DNA from 3 places in the Kitasatospora sp. NPDC098663 genome. Region 2 is predicted to be linked to each of the others. Evidence: riboswitches for the same ligand, from Rfam matches in the RefSeq annotation. Region 2 holds a riboswitch; each other region holds the start of a gene.

Region 1 (4,722 bases), on a different contig from region 2:
TCCAGGACGAAGATCCGGTCGTTCCTGACCGCCGAGACGCCGGCCAGGGGCGGGAAGGACTTCAGGAAGGCGCGCTTGGCGTCGGCGCCGGTCTCGCCGTAGTTGTTGATCAGGATCACCTCGGGGTCGCGCTGCACCACGCTCTCCCAGCCGACGGTGACCCAGGTGTCCGCGAGGTCGCCCATCACGTTGGTCCCGCCGGCCTTGGCGATGATCTCGTCGGCCGCGGCGAACTTCCCGGCGGTGTAAGGCTTGTCCTGCCCGCTGTCGTACAGGAACACGGACGGCCGGCGCTCGGGCTGCGGGGCGGCGGCGACCTGCGCCTTGAACCCGGCGACCAGCTTGTCCGCCCGGTCGCGGACGTCGAAGATCTCGCCGAGGTTGGCCAGGTCGGTGTAGAGCGCGTCCAGCGGGGACATCACGCCGCGCTCGGTGCCCTTGCCGCTGCGGCAGGACTCGCTGAGCACGTACGAGGGGATGCCGAGGTCCTTGAGCGCCTGCGGGGTGAAGCCGCGGCCCTCGTCGAAGCCGTAGTGCCAGCCGGCGAAGACCAGGTCGGCCTTGGCGCCCAGCACGGTCTCCTTGGTGATCTCCTTCTTGGAGAGCCACGCGGTCTGCTGGTAGCCGTCCTTCCAGGCGACCTGGTCGACCCGGCCCTTGTCGTCGGGCATCACGTAGCCGGCCATCCGGTCGGCCAGGCCGAGGGCGAGCATCAGCTCGGTGATGCCGACGTCGTTGGTCACCGTCCGGGCGGGCTTCTGCGGGAAGGTGAGTTTGGTGCCGCAGTTCTCCACGGTCACCGGGTAGTGGGCGGAGGCGGCGGTGGCGTCGCCGCTCGGGGCGATCTCGGCGCCGCAGGCGGTGAGCCCGAGGGTGAGCAGGGCGGTGATGGCAACGGCCTTGGTGCGCACGGGGGTTCCTTCGGGGGGTGGGTCAGATCCGGTCGAAGAGCAGTTGGACGGCGCCGGTCGCCGGGTGCCGGACGGGGGTGGCCCGGACGCCGAACACCTCGGCCAGCAGGGCGGGTCGGAGCACCTCGGCGGGCGGCCCCGAGGCGACGATCCGGCCGGCCCGCAGCACGTACAGCAGGTCGCAGTGGCCGGCCGCCAGGTTGAGGTCGTGCAGCGCGGTGAGCACCGTCGGGCCGGCCTCCCGGACCAGCGCCAGCACGTCCAGCTGGTGGCCGATGTCCAGGTGGTTGGTGGGCTCGTCCAGCACCAGCAGCCGGGGCTCCTGGACCAGCGCGCGGGCGATCAGCACCCGCTGCTTCTCGCCGCCGGACAGGCTCAGGAAGCCCCGCCCGGCCAACTGCTCGGCGCCGACCTTGCGCAGCGCCTCGGTGCAGCGCGCGTGGTCGTCCGCGCCCGGGCCGCCCAGGCCGCGCCGGTGCGGCAGCCGGCCCATGGCGACCACCTCGGCCACCGTGAAGTCGAACTCGGCGGAGTGCTCCTGGGGGAGTGCGGCCACCCGCCTGGCGGCCTCGCGCGCGGTCAGCGCGTGCAGGTCCGCGCCGTCCAGCCGGACGGCCCCGGCGGCCGGCCGCAGCGCCCGGTAGACGCAGCGCAGCAGCGTCGACTTGCCGCTGCCGTTGGGCCCGACCAGCCCGACCACCTGCCCGGCGGCGGCGTCCAGGGCGACGTCGTGGACCAGCCGGGCGCCGGCCAGCTCGACCGAGACGGAGTCCAGGGCGAGATCCATCAGCGGCCTCCGAAGGAATAGCCGCGACGGCGCATCAGCAGCAGGAAACAGGGCACCCCGAGCACTGCGGTGACCACCCCGACCGGCAGTTCGGCGGGCGCCAGCAGGGTGCGCGAGACGATGTCCACCCAGACCAGCAGCAGCGCCCCGGCGAGCGGCGCGACCAGCAGCACCCGGCGGTGCCCGGCGCCGACCAGCATCCGGGCCAGGTGCGGCACCATCAGCCCGACGAAGCCGATCGCCCCGCTGACGGCCACCACCGTGCCGGTGACGGCGGCGGTCACCACGAACAGCTCGCGGCGCAGCCGGTCCGGGTCCACGCCCAGCGAGGCGGCCGTCTCGTCGCCCATGGCGAGCGCGTCCAGCCGGCCGGCGGAGCAGGCCAGATACGCCACGCCGGCCAGCACGGTGGCGGCGGCGATCGGCACCGAGCCCCAGGTGGCGCCGCCGAGGCTGCCGAGCAGCCACATCATGGCGTCCCGGGCGGCCTCGCCGCGGGCGGCCGCGAAGACCATCAGCGCGGTGACGGCGGAGAAGCCGTAGGAGAGCGCGGTGCCGGTGAGCACCAGCCGCAGCGGGGTGAGCCCGTAGGCCGTCCGCGCCGCGAGGTAGACCAGCACCATGGCGACCAGCGCCGAGCCGAACGCGGAGGCCGAGATCGCCCACACCCCGAGCGAGGCGAAGGCGCCGAGCAGCAGCACGGCGTTGGCGCCGACGGCCGCGCCGGAGGAGATGCCGAGCACGAACGGGTCGGCCAGCGCGTTGCGCACCAGGGCCTGGACGGCGACGCCGGTGGCGGCCAGCCCGGCGCCGACCACGGCGGCCAGTACGGTGCGCGGCAGCCGGATCTCCCAGACGATCGCGTAGGCGGCGGCCTCGTCCGCCTCCAGCCGTCCGCCCGTCAGCCCGGCGGCCAGCAGCCGCAGGGCGCGGGGCAGGCCGATCCCGGAGGCGCCCAGCGCCACGCCGCAGAGCAGCGAGAGCAGCAGGGCGGCGGCCAGGCCGACGGCGAGCGGGAGGGCGGGTATTCGGCGGGCGGGCGGGCTCGTTGCGCCACTGCCCGCGGCTGCGGTGCTGCTCACGGTGCGCCTTGCCTCGGGCCGCGGGTGCGCGGGGGCGGCACCGGTCGGGTGCGGGCCCGGGCGCCATCCCCTCGCAGTCCACGGCGAGTTGTCGGGAGTTCAGCGGCCGGGGGCGATCGGGCTGGCACGGCCCCAGGGGCCGTGCTCACCGTTGCGGGTCAGCGCCGGATTCACACCGGACTTCCCCCTCGGACGCCCTGGCAGCATAACAGCCACTCAGGCTAGGCAACCCTTACCGGGCCCGGGTGGGGCGTGGACGCACGACCGCCCCCGTCCGGGCTTGCGGACGGGGGCGGTCGGGTGGCGACGCGTCAGGCTCAGGCCTGCTTGGTCTCCCAGAAGATCTTGTCGACCTCGGCGATCAGGTCCAGCAGGGCCTGGCCGGTGGCGGGGTCGGTGGACGCCTTGGCGGCCGAGGCGGCCTTCAGGGTGTCGTTGATCAGCTGGTGCAGCTGCGGGTACTTCTCGAAGTGCGGGGCCTTGAAGTAGTCGCTCCACAGCACCGAGATGTGGTGCTTGACGGCCTCGGCACGCTGCTCCTTGATGATCAGGGCGCGGGTGCGGAAAGCCGGGTCCTCGTTGGCCTGGTACTTCTCCTGGGTGCCCTTGACCGACTCGGCCTCGATCCGGGCCTGCGCCGGGTCGTACACGCCGCAGGGCAGGTCACAGTGGGCGTGGGCGGTGGCGCGCGGTGCAAACAGACGAGAGAACATGGGAGTCCTTCCTTAGATCGTCTTCCCGCGCCCGAGATTACCCTTCCGCACCCGGGGTTTCGCGATCGGGCGGTGGGCCTAGGGCAAAAGGCGGACCCGGAACCGGGGTAATCCGGACACCGAACGGATCGAACGGGGTGACGGTCCGTACGGCAGACTGGGACCGGGCGGTCCGGGAGGAGGAGTCGTGGCGCGGAGCACGGAACCGGCGGGCACGGAACCGGCGGGCACGGAACCCCGGGGGCGGGGCCGGGGCGGCGGCGCGGTGCCGTTCGGGCTGGTCGACGTGGCGGGCCCGTCGATGGTCCCGACCCTGCGCGAGGGCGACCAACTGCTGGTGCGCTACGGCGCGCCGATCCGGCCCGGCGCGGTGGTGCTCTTCCGGCACCCCTTCCAGCAGGACCTGCTGGTGGTGAAGCGGGCCGCCGAGCGGCGTCCGAGGGGCTGGTGGCTGCTGTCCGACAACCGCCCGGTGGACAGCGACAGCCGCAGCTACGGCCCGGTCCCGGACGAGCTGGTGCTCGGCCGGGTGCTGCTGCGGCTGCGCCCGCGCCCGGCCTGGCTGGCGCCGGGGCGGCGGCTGGAGCGGCTGCTGCTGAGCACCCGGCTGGCCCGGGTGCCGGGCCTGGCCCGCCGCCTGGGCGTCTGGGCGGAGCAGCTCTGATCCCCTGAGCCCGGCCCGGACCTAGGCCCAAAGTCACTGGCATTGGGCCTAGCCGGCGGCGCCGAGTGCCGCGGCCTCGGCCTCCTGGCGCTTGCGGGCCCGGTACGCGGCGACGTTGGCGCGGGTCGCGCAGCGGTCCGAGCAGTAGCGGCGGGAGCGGTTGGTCGAGGTGTCCAGGTAGGCGTTGCGGCAGGGTGCGGCCTGGCAGATGCCGAGCCGGTCGGCGCCCAGCTCGGTCAGGTGGACGGCCAGGCCCATGCAGGCGACCGCGCTGAAGTGCGCGGTGGCGGTCGGCGAGTTGTCGGCCAGGTGCAGGTGCCAGCGCGGCCGGCCGGCGTCGTCGAGGTAGTCGTGCCCGGAGACCAGCGGGCTGACCGGGTACTCCATCAGCAGGCTGTTCAGCAGGTCGACGCCCCGGATCTCGTCGCCCTCGGCGGCGGCCTCGAAGACCCCGCGCAGCCTGGTCCGGACCGCCCGCAGCCGGGGCAGGTCGGACTCGTCGGCCTGGGTGGCGGCCCGTGAGGAGTCGGAGAACAGGCCGCGCACCGCGTCCACGGACGTCAGC
Region 2 (4,722 bases):
CCGCAAGCTGCACATCCCCGTGACCGAGGGCTACTACGAGGACACCTGGTTCCGCCAGGGCCCGGCCGGCGAGGACGCCTTCCCCCTCGCCGAGGTGGGCGACGCCGCCGTCGGCCTGCCAACCTGCTGGGACCAGTGGTTCCCCGAGCTCGCCCGCGCCTACTCCCTCGCCGGCGCCGACGTGCTCGTCTACCCGACCGCCATCGGCTCCGAGCCGGGCCACCCCGGCTTCGACACCCAGCCGCTGTGGCAGCAGGTCATCACCGGCAACGCCATCGCCAACGCCACCTTCATGGTCGTCCCCAACCGCATCGGCACCGAGGGCGAACTCACCTTCTACGGCAGCTCGTTCATCGTCGACCCGTACGGCCGCGTGCTCGCCCGGGCACCGCGCGACGAGGCCGCCGTCCTGGTCGCCGACCTCGACCTCGACCAGCGCCACGACTGGCTCGAGCTCTTCCCCTTCAACACCACCCGCCGCCCCGACGCCTACGCGCCCCTGACCGCCCAGCGCTGACGCCCCCCGGCCTCCCCGGCCCGGTTCCGGCCGGGAGACGGGGAGGCCCTTCGGCACCACCGACCAGGCGACCGGACCTCACCGGGACAGCACGCTCAGCGGGCGCTCGCGCTCAGGCGCGCCTCGGCAGGGTCTCGTCGAGGAGCCGGGCGATGCCCGGGTCACGAAGCCGGTACCGGACCACCCGCCCGTCCCGCTCGGCCGAGACCACGCCGGAGGCCCTCAGGATGCGGAGGGTCTGGGAGACGGCGGTCGGGCTGATGCCGCAGGCGCCGGCGAGGTCGGAGACCGGGATCGGTCCGGCAGCGTGCATCGCCGCCAGCAGGGCCAGTCTTCCGGGCTCGGCCAGCAGCGCGAACCGCTCGGCCACGGAACGCAGCCGGTCACGGTCGGCCACCGCAGCGGCGGCCGCCTGGACCGCTCGGGCATCGATTGCCTCGGGCATGTGCTGCCCTTCCCCCTCGTCACGGCTTTGTCAGCACTTTGCGTTATTGCAACATATGCGCAACTGCGCAGCCTTGTCGACTGGCTGTCCGAGCCCCTACGGTGTTCCCCGCCGTGGTGTTCGGGAAGTCCGGTGACAGCTCCTCAGGGGCCCAATCCGGCGCGGCCCTCGCCACTGTGAACGGGAAGTGCCCCCGGCGCGCCCGCAGCCACTGCGGGCAGTCACCGGTGCCGTACGGCGCACGGGAAGACGAGCCGCGGGGTGCGCTCAGCCCTGCCCGGACGCGGGCAGAACTGTCCATCCCCCAGTCAGGAGACCGGCCACGGCGCGCACGACTCCCCCGACCTCACCGGGGGTGCCCCCATCGAGGAGCTGGAGAGGCCGCCCGTCATGACCCTCACCGACGACACCCCGTCATCCGCCCTGCCCCTGCCCCCGCGCTGGCGGCGCCAGGACACCGTCCGCACCGCCAGCCTGCTCGGCGTCATCCTCGCCATGCACGTGGTCGCCTTCGGCATGCTGTTCCTGCTCGTCGCGCCCAACCACTACACGATCGGCAACCAGGCCTTCGGCGTCGGCCTCGGCATCACCGCCTACACCCTCGGCATGCGGCACGCCTTCGACGCCGACCACATCGCCGCCATCGACAACACCACCCGCAAGCTGATGGCCGACGGCCAGCGCCCGGTCTCGGTCGGCTTCTGGTTCGCCCTCGGCCACTCCAGCATCGTCATGGCGATGGCCGCCCTGGTCGCCGGCGGCGCCCAGATCGCCGGCACCCTGGTCGATGACAAGTCCACCGCCCACCAGTGGCTCGGCGTCATCGGCACCAGCGTCTCCGGCACCTTCCTCTACCTCATCGCCGCGCTCAACCTGATCGCCCTGGCCGGCATCTACAAGGTCTACAAGGCCATGCGGGCCGGCCAGTTCGACGAGAAGCAGCTGGAGAAGCACCTCGACGAGCGCGGCTTCATGAACCGCATCCTCGGCAAGCTCACCAAGTCCATCCGCCGCCCCGGCCAGATGTACCCGGTCGGCGTGCTCTTCGGCCTCGGCTTCGACACCGCCACCGAGGTCGCCCTGATGGTGATGGCCGGCTCCGGCGCCGCCTCCGGCCTGCCCTGGTACGCCATCATCTGCCTGCCGTTGCTCTTCGCCTGCGGCATGAGCCTGTTCGACACCCTCGACGGCACCTTCATGAACTTCGCCTACCACTGGGCGTTCTCCAACCCGGTCCGCAAGGTCTACTACAACCTCACCATCACCGGCCTGTCCATCGCCGTCGCCTTCGTCATCGGCACCATCGAACTGGTCGGCGTGCTGCACGAGAAGCTCGACCTCACCGACCCGGTCACCGGCTGGATCGCCGACATCAGCCTCGACAACGTCGGCTACATCCTCGTCGGCATGTTCGTCGTCGTCTGGGCCTGCGCACTCGCCTACTGGCGCTTCAGCAACGTCGAGCAGCGCTGGGCCACCCGCGTCGAGAAGACCGGCTGACCCGCCCGCCCGGTTCCGGCGGTTCCCGGGGGTGTCGACGATCGTCGACACCCCCGGCGGTCTGCCCGCAGACGGTCGCGGCAGTGGAGTTGCGCCCCCGGCCTTCAGCGCCGGGGGTCGGGTAGTGCCGGGTACGGGACGAAGGTGCTGGTGTGCTCGTCGAGCGCCAGCGGCCGGCCGATGGCGGGCGCGGCGCGCTGGGGGCACGCCGGGCGTTCGCACACCTTGCAGCCGAGCCCGATCGGGGTGGCGGCCGCCACGTCGCCGAGGTCCAGTCCCGCCGAGTACACGAGCCGTGCGGCGTGGCGGAGTTCGCAGCCGAGGCCGATGGCGAAGGTCTTGCCGGGGCGGCCCCAGCCGCCGGGTGAGCGGGTGACGGCGCGGGCGGTCCAGAGGTAGCGCCGGCCGTCGGGCATGGCGGCGACCTGGACGTGGACCCGGCCGGGGGCGGCGAAGGACTCGTAGACGTTCCACAGCGGGCAGGTGCCGCCGGTGCGGGAGAAGTGGAAGTCGGTCGCGGACTGGCGCTTGGAGACGTTGCCGGCCCGGTCGACCCGGACGAAGGAGAACGGTACGCCGCGCAGCCGGGGCCGCTGGAGGGTGCTGAGCCGGTGGCAGACCGTCTCGTAGCCGACGCCGAAGTGGTCGGCGAGGTGCTCGATGTCGTAGCGCGCCGATTCGGCCTCGGCGTGGAAGGCGGCGTACGGCAGCACGAGGGCGGCGGCGAAGTAGTTGGCCAGGCCGATCCGGGTGAGCGACCAGGCGGTGGAGCCTTCGGGGCTGTCCTGGGCCGCGAGTTCGGACAGCAGCCGATCGTGTTCCAGGTAGGCGAGTTGGGTGGCCATCCGGAACGCCTGCTGGCCCGGGCGCAGCCGGTCCGACAGGCTCAGGATCCTGCTGCGCGGGTCGTACCGGTGCAGGTGCTCGCCTCCGGCGGCGGTCCGTACGCCGTGGCCGGAGGCGAGCCGGTCGGCCAGCACCGCCCTGACCTCGCCGCGCCGCAGGCCGATGGTTGCGGCCAACTCCTCGGCCGCGGTGTCGAGTTCGTGGAGGTAGTTCTGGCGGCGGTAGAAGAACTCGCGGACCTGTTCGTGCGGGGTGAGGGTGTCGGGCGCCGGGCCGCGGTCCCCCGCGAGGACGGCGAGCTGCTCGGACACCGCCCGTCGGCCGCGGCCGAGGTCCATCAGCAGCCGCGCCACGGCGGGCAGGCGGGCGGCCACCTCGTCGAGGTCCCCGGCGGTGACCCGTCCGGCCGCGAGCTCCTCGCCGAGCGCGTCGCGCAGTTCGGCGGTGAGCCGGGCGCTGCCGGGCGGGGCGAAGTACCCGGCCTCGACGCCGAAGGCCTCGGTGAGGCGCAGCAGCACGGGCACGGTGAGCGGGCGGGCGTCGTGCTCCAGCTGGTTGAGGTAGCTGGGTGACAGGTCGATCAGCCGGGCGAGGGCGGCCTGGCTGAGTCCGCGTTCCTCGCGCAGGCGGCGCAGCCGGGCGCCGGCGAAAGCCTTTCCCATCGTGTCGTTCTCCCCTCACCGGCCGTCGGCCCACCTAGCCGATCTTGCCGGACAGGGCCTGGTGCGGGAAGCCTAGCCGCACGGCGAGAGGTCGCGTCGTCGCAACCTTCGCAGATTCGCCGGGGACCGTTCGCAGAAGTTGGCAGTGGTCCATCGGTGACGGCGGCTTCGCCGGGTGCCAGAGTCGGTGGTGCGGCCGGGAGGTGCGCAGGACAGCGGCGAAACACCAGGTCGGTCGCGGCCGGGCAGGCTGTCCGGGCGTCCACGTCCTGCGGTGTTCCGCCGCCGCCCGGCACCGCCCGGCCGCCCACTCGCCCTCGCGGTGAGACACCTCACAACCTTCGCAACGAGCACCCCTGGGGAGCAGACCCATGACTCAGTCGGTTCGGCAGCAGCAGGAGCAGCAGGCGGCGGCGCTGGCCGCTCGGTGGGCGTCCGACCCGCGGTGGGCGGGCATCGAGCGCACGTACTCGGCGGCCGAGGTCGTGCGGCTGTCCGGCACCGTCCGCGAGGAACACACGCTGGCCCGCCGGGGCGCCGAGCGCCTGTGGCGGCAGTTGCACGAGCAGGACTACGTGCACGCCCTCGGCGCGCTGACGGGCGGCCAGGCCGTGCAGATGGTGAGGGCCGGACTGCAGGCGATCTACCTGTCCGGGTGGCAGGTCGCGGCCGATGCCAACCAGGCCGGGCAGACCTATCCGGACCAGAGCCTCTACCCGGCCAACTCCGTTCCCCAGGTGGTGCGTCGGATC
Region 3 (4,722 bases), on a different contig from region 2:
GCCAGCGGCTGCGGTGCGGTGTGCGTCCGAGCTCGATGACCTGACGGACCGGCAGCGACAGCCGGGTGTCCGCCTGCTGCTCCATGAAGGCCACCTGCCGTGCTCGTCGGCGGGCCGTGAGTGCGTGGAGATCCTCTCCGTCCAGGAGGACGCGCCCCTCGCTCGGCCGGGTCAGTCCGGCGACCGCGCGCAGCAAGGTGGTCTTCCCGGCGCCGTTGGGCCCGAGCAGGCCGGTGATCCGGCCGGGGGCGAACGCGAGCGAGACCGCGTCCAGCAGGGTGGCTCCGCCGATGCGCACTCGAAGTCCCTCCGCGCGCAGCTCGGCGGGGGGCGTCACCGTCACTGCCCCCTCCCGTCGGCCCGCCCCTGGCGCCACAGCAGCCAGGCGAAGAAGGGCGCTCCGAGTCCGGCCGTGATGACGCCGACGGGGATCTCCCGGTCGGGGAGGACCGAGCGCGCCACGATGTCGCTGCCCACCAGGAGGGACGCGCCCACCAGTGCCGACACGGGCAGCAGGAGGGCGTGGCGCGGGCCGCAGACGAGCCGGACGACATGCGGTACGACCAGGCCGAGGAACCCGATGACGCCGGTGTGGGCGACCAGGCACGCGGTCACCAGGGCGGCGGTGGCGACGAGGACCCAGCGGGTGCGCTCGACGTGGACGCCGAGGGAGCGGGCGGCGGTCTCGCCGAAGGCGAAGGCGTCCAGGTCGCGGGCCGAGGAGGCCAGGACCGTGACACCGGCCAGCGCGACCGCGGTCAGGAAGACGGCGGTGGGCCACCGCACGCCGGCGACCGAGCCCAGCGTCCACTCCATGACACCGCGCGCCGCGTTGCGGTCCCCGAGGACCATCACCACGAACGAGGTGTAGGCCCCGCACATCTGTCCCACCGCGATGCCGGCGAGCACGGTCCGGGTGGTCGGTAGCGATCGGGTGCGGGCGCCGGCCAGTGCCAGGACGACGACGGCGGCGAGCAGGGCACCGGCGAAGGCCGCCGTCGCGACCGCGCCGGTGCCCACGGCGCCGGACACGCCGACGCCGAGGACGATCACGGTGACCGCGCCGGCGGCGGCTCCGTCGGAGATCCCGAGCAGGAAGGGATCGGCCAGGTCGTTGCCGGTCAGCGTCTGCAGCACCGCGCCGCAGACCGCGAGGCCGGCGCCGGTGGCGGCCGCTCCCAGGACCCGGGGCAGCCGCAGCTGCCAGACGATCTGGTCGTCCAGCAGCGTGACGTTCGGGTCGCCCAGCCCGAGACGGCGCAGGACGACGTCGATCACCGTCCGGACCGGTTCGTGTTGCGAGCCCACGGCCAGGCCGAGGAGCACGGTGGCCAGGAGCAGGGCCGCACCGACGGCCAGGGCCGCCGTCGCGCGGCCCTGACCGGAGCGCCGCGCGACGGGGTGGGGCGCGGTGGTCATGAACCCGGGTGCAGTTGGCCCAGTCCCGCGGACACCTTGGCGGCGCCGTCGGCGAGCAGCACGCCGGGAGTCGACTCCGAGAACGGCACCACCACGAAGGCCTTGCGCTGCACGGCGGTGAGCTTGCTCAGCACCGGGTCGTTCGCCAAGTAGTCGATCTTGGACTGGGCCGTGTCCCAGCCGGCGTCCGCGAGCACGATGGCGTCCGGGTCCGCCGCGACGACCTTCTCCCAGCTCACGTTCTGCCAGCCACCGGGCAGGTCCGCGAAGACGTTGCGGGCGCCCACGGCGTCGAGCACGAGTTGAGGTCCGCCGTGGCCGGCGCCGACGAACGGCGCCTTGGTGTCCGAGTCGAACCACAGGACCTTCAGGTCCTTGCCCGCGGCCGTCGCCGTCAACTGGGCCAGCTGCTGCTCCTGCTGCTGCCGGATCGCGGTGGCCCGCTCCGTGACACCGAAGACCTTGGCGACGTCGTTCAGTTCGCCCCACACCGCCTGCCAGGTCGTCGGCGCCACCTGGCTCTTGTCCGAGCAGCCGAACGGGGACAGGTACGACGGGATGCCCTGGCCGCGCAGTTCCTCCCGGGTGCCCGCGACCTTGTCGGTGAACGCGCTGGAGTAGGAGGCGTACAGGAAGTCGGGACGGGCCGCGAGGAGCTTCTCCTTCGTCGGGTAGTCCTTGGAGAGCACCGGGACGGAGTCGTAGGCCGCCTTCCACTTCTCCGGGACGGAGTCGTCGAGGTAGGCGGTACCGGCCATGCGGGACTGCAGGCCGAGGGCCAGGGCCACTTCGGTGGCACCCTGGTTGAGCGTCACCAGCCGGTCGGGCGGCGCGCCGACCGTGACGGTGGTCCCGCAGTTGTCGACGCTGACCGGCGCGGCAGTTCCGGTCGTCCCGCCGGACGTGGCGGGCGCGGGGGCGCCCGTGCAGGCTCCGAGCATGCCGACGAACAGGACGGCCGCGACCGTCCGGCCGACACGTATCGGACCTGTGGGACGTACGGAACATATGGAACGGAACGGATGCGGCAGACCGCTGGGCACGTGTTCTCCAAAACCCTCGTGGAACATGTAGCGCCGTGGCCGGTCTCCTGGCTTCCGCATCGACACGCCGCGGCCGACCTTCCCGGACGGCTCTTCCAGCCCGCCCAGTGGCCCTGACCGCTGGAAAAGCCGGTCAGCGAGGGCCGCGGAACTCCGCGGCAACAGTGGCGAGGGCCGCACCGGACTCAGACCGGTTTCCCGTACACCACGGCGATGGAAAGGTATCAGGCGTGGTCAGGTCGGTGCTGGCCAGCCCAAGGGATGATCGTCTGGACCGTTCCCGGGGTTGCGGGAGGGATCGGCCACGGGGCCCGGCCAGGGGTCTCAGGTGCGGGCGGAGACGTGGCCGGTCGTCGGCGTCGAGCGGATCGAGCACGCCGTCACCGACCCTGCTCGGCGGCGGAGGCACCGTGCCGTCGAAGGGGGGCCCGCGCACGCCCTCCCGCGGACCTGCGACGGGTGGTCAGGGGTGTGTTCCCCCACTTCGGGGGCAAGCGACGAGGCGGAGCGGCTCACCGAAAGGGTGTGTCGTGCCGGACAGCGCGCCACCCCTGGGCATAGTTCGTACATCACCAGCAACCACGCGGGCGACGGCCCGGCGGTCGTGCCCGCCCAGTGCCGCAGGAACGATGGACGACAAGCCGAGACGAAGGAGCAACGGCATGGCGAACGACCAGAACGACGCTACCGCGCGGCGCGACGAATCCCTCGCGGATCCGGTGGCAGGGCGGGCAGGGTGGGACGAGGTCGACGCGCGGGCGGTGGACACCGTGCGGCTGCTGGCCGCCGACGCGGTGCAGAAGGTCGGCAACGGCCATCCGGGCACCGCGATGAGCCTGGCCCCACTGGCGTACCTGCTGTTCCAGAACGTCATGCGCCACGACCCCGGCGACGACCGGTGGCTGGGACGGGACCGCTTCGTGCTCTCCTGCGGCCACTCCAGCCTGACCCTCTACATCCAGCTCTACCTGGCCGGCTACGGCCTGGAACTCTCGGACCTGCAGGCCTACCGGACCTGGGACTCCGCCACCCCCGGGCACCCCGAACACCGGCACACCCCCGGCGTGGAGATGACCACCGGCCCGCTGGGCCAGGGCCTGGCCAGCGCGGTGGGCATGGCGATGGCCGCCCGCCGCGAACGCGGTCTCCTCGACCCGGACGCCGAAGCGGGCACCAGCCCCTTCGACCATCACGTCTACGTGATCGCCTCCGACGGAGACCTGATGGAGGGCGTCACCGGCGAGGCCGCCTCCCTGGCAGGGCACCAGGAACTCGGCGACCTCATCGTCTTCTACGACTCCAACCACATCTCCATCGAGGACGACACCGACATCTCCTTCAGCGAGGATGTCCCGGCCCGCTACGCCGCTTACGGCTGGCACGTGCAGACCGTGGACTGGACGCGCACCGGCCGCTACGTCGAGGACGTCGACGCGCTCCTGGCGGCCACCCGCGCCGCCCGGCAGGAGACCGGCCGCCCTTCGCTGATCATGCTGCGCACCGTGATCGGCTGGCCCGCCCCGACCAAGCAGGACAGCGGCAAGGCCCACGGATCCGCGCTGGGCGAGGACGAGGTCGCCGCCACCAAGCGGCTGCTGGGCTTCGACCCCGAAGAGCACTTCATCGTCGAGGAGGACGTCCTGGGCCGCACACGCGAGGCCGCCGACCGCGGCCGGCAGGTGCACGCCGAGTGGGACGAGAGGTTCGCGGCCTGGCGCACGGCGAACCCCGAGCGCGCCGTCCTGCTGGACCGACTGCGGGAGCAGCGGCTGCCCGACGGCTGGGCGGACGTCCTGCCGACCTTTCCCCCCGACGCCAAGGGCATGGCCACCCGCGCCGCCTCGGGCGAGGTCCTCACCGCGCTGGCCCCGGTCCTGCCCGAGCTGTGGGGCGGCTCCGCCGACCTGGCCGGCAGCAACAACACCACCATGGTCGGCCAGCCGTCCTTCGTCCCGACCGGCCGCCAGACAAAGAACTGGAAGGGCGGCCCCTACGGGCGCACCCTGCACTTCGGCATCCGTGAACACGCCATGGGCGCGATCCTCAACGGCATCGCCCTGGACGGCCTGACCCGCCCCTACGGCGGCACGTTCCTGACCTTCTCCGACTACATGCGCCCCGCCGTCCGGCTGGCCGCCCTGATGCGACTGCCGGTCACGTACGTCTGGACCCACGACTCCATCGGCCTGGGCGAGGACGGCCCCACCCACCAGCCCGTCGAACACCTGGCCGCACTGCGGGCCATCCCCGGTCTGGACGT

The links. Region 2 has a riboswitch for cobalamin ahead of ACIQVZ_RS07450 (HoxN/HupN/NixA family nickel/cobalt transporter). Riboswitches for the same ligand answer to the same signal wherever they lie in the genome.
Region 1: it holds a riboswitch for cobalamin, as region 2 does, so the genes downstream of both, ACIQVZ_RS17105 (FecCD family ABC transporter permease) here and ACIQVZ_RS07450 (HoxN/HupN/NixA family nickel/cobalt transporter) in region 2, are expected to answer to the same signal.
Region 3: it holds a riboswitch for cobalamin, as region 2 does, so the genes downstream of both, ACIQVZ_RS20175 (ABC transporter substrate-binding protein) here and ACIQVZ_RS07450 (HoxN/HupN/NixA family nickel/cobalt transporter) in region 2, are expected to answer to the same signal.

What each region holds. Positions count from the first base shown of each region.
Region 1 covers NZ_JBIWAP010000013.1:195,374-200,095, reverse strand. The annotation lists gene ACIQVZ_RS17115 (ABC transporter substrate-binding protein) at 1-911, opposite strand, end outside; gene ACIQVZ_RS17110 (ABC transporter ATP-binding protein) at 934-1,698, opposite strand; gene ACIQVZ_RS17105 (FecCD family ABC transporter permease) at 1,698-2,780, opposite strand; cobalamin riboswitch at 2,870-3,009, opposite strand; gene sodN (superoxide dismutase, Ni) at 3,098-3,493, opposite strand; gene sodX (nickel-type superoxide dismutase maturation protease) at 3,795-4,157, shown strand; gene ACIQVZ_RS17090 (CGNR zinc finger domain-containing protein) at 4,206-4,722, opposite strand, start outside.
Region 2 covers NZ_JBIWAP010000005.1:158,282-163,003, forward strand. The annotation lists gene ACIQVZ_RS07440 (nitrilase-related carbon-nitrogen hydrolase) at 1-517, shown strand, start outside; gene ACIQVZ_RS07445 (ArsR/SmtB family transcription factor) at 630-962, opposite strand; cobalamin riboswitch at 1,060-1,302, shown strand; gene ACIQVZ_RS07450 (HoxN/HupN/NixA family nickel/cobalt transporter) at 1,353-2,462, shown strand; gene ACIQVZ_RS07455 (short-chain fatty acyl-CoA regulator family protein) at 2,567-3,970, opposite strand; gene aceA (isocitrate lyase) at 4,342-4,722, shown strand, end outside.
Region 3 covers NZ_JBIWAP010000017.1:89,651-94,372, forward strand. The annotation lists gene ACIQVZ_RS20165 (ABC transporter ATP-binding protein) at 1-343, opposite strand, end outside; gene ACIQVZ_RS20170 (iron chelate uptake ABC transporter family permease subunit) at 340-1,419, opposite strand; gene ACIQVZ_RS20175 (ABC transporter substrate-binding protein) at 1,416-2,360, opposite strand; cobalamin riboswitch at 2,482-2,687, opposite strand; gene tkt (transketolase) at 3,125-4,722, shown strand, end outside.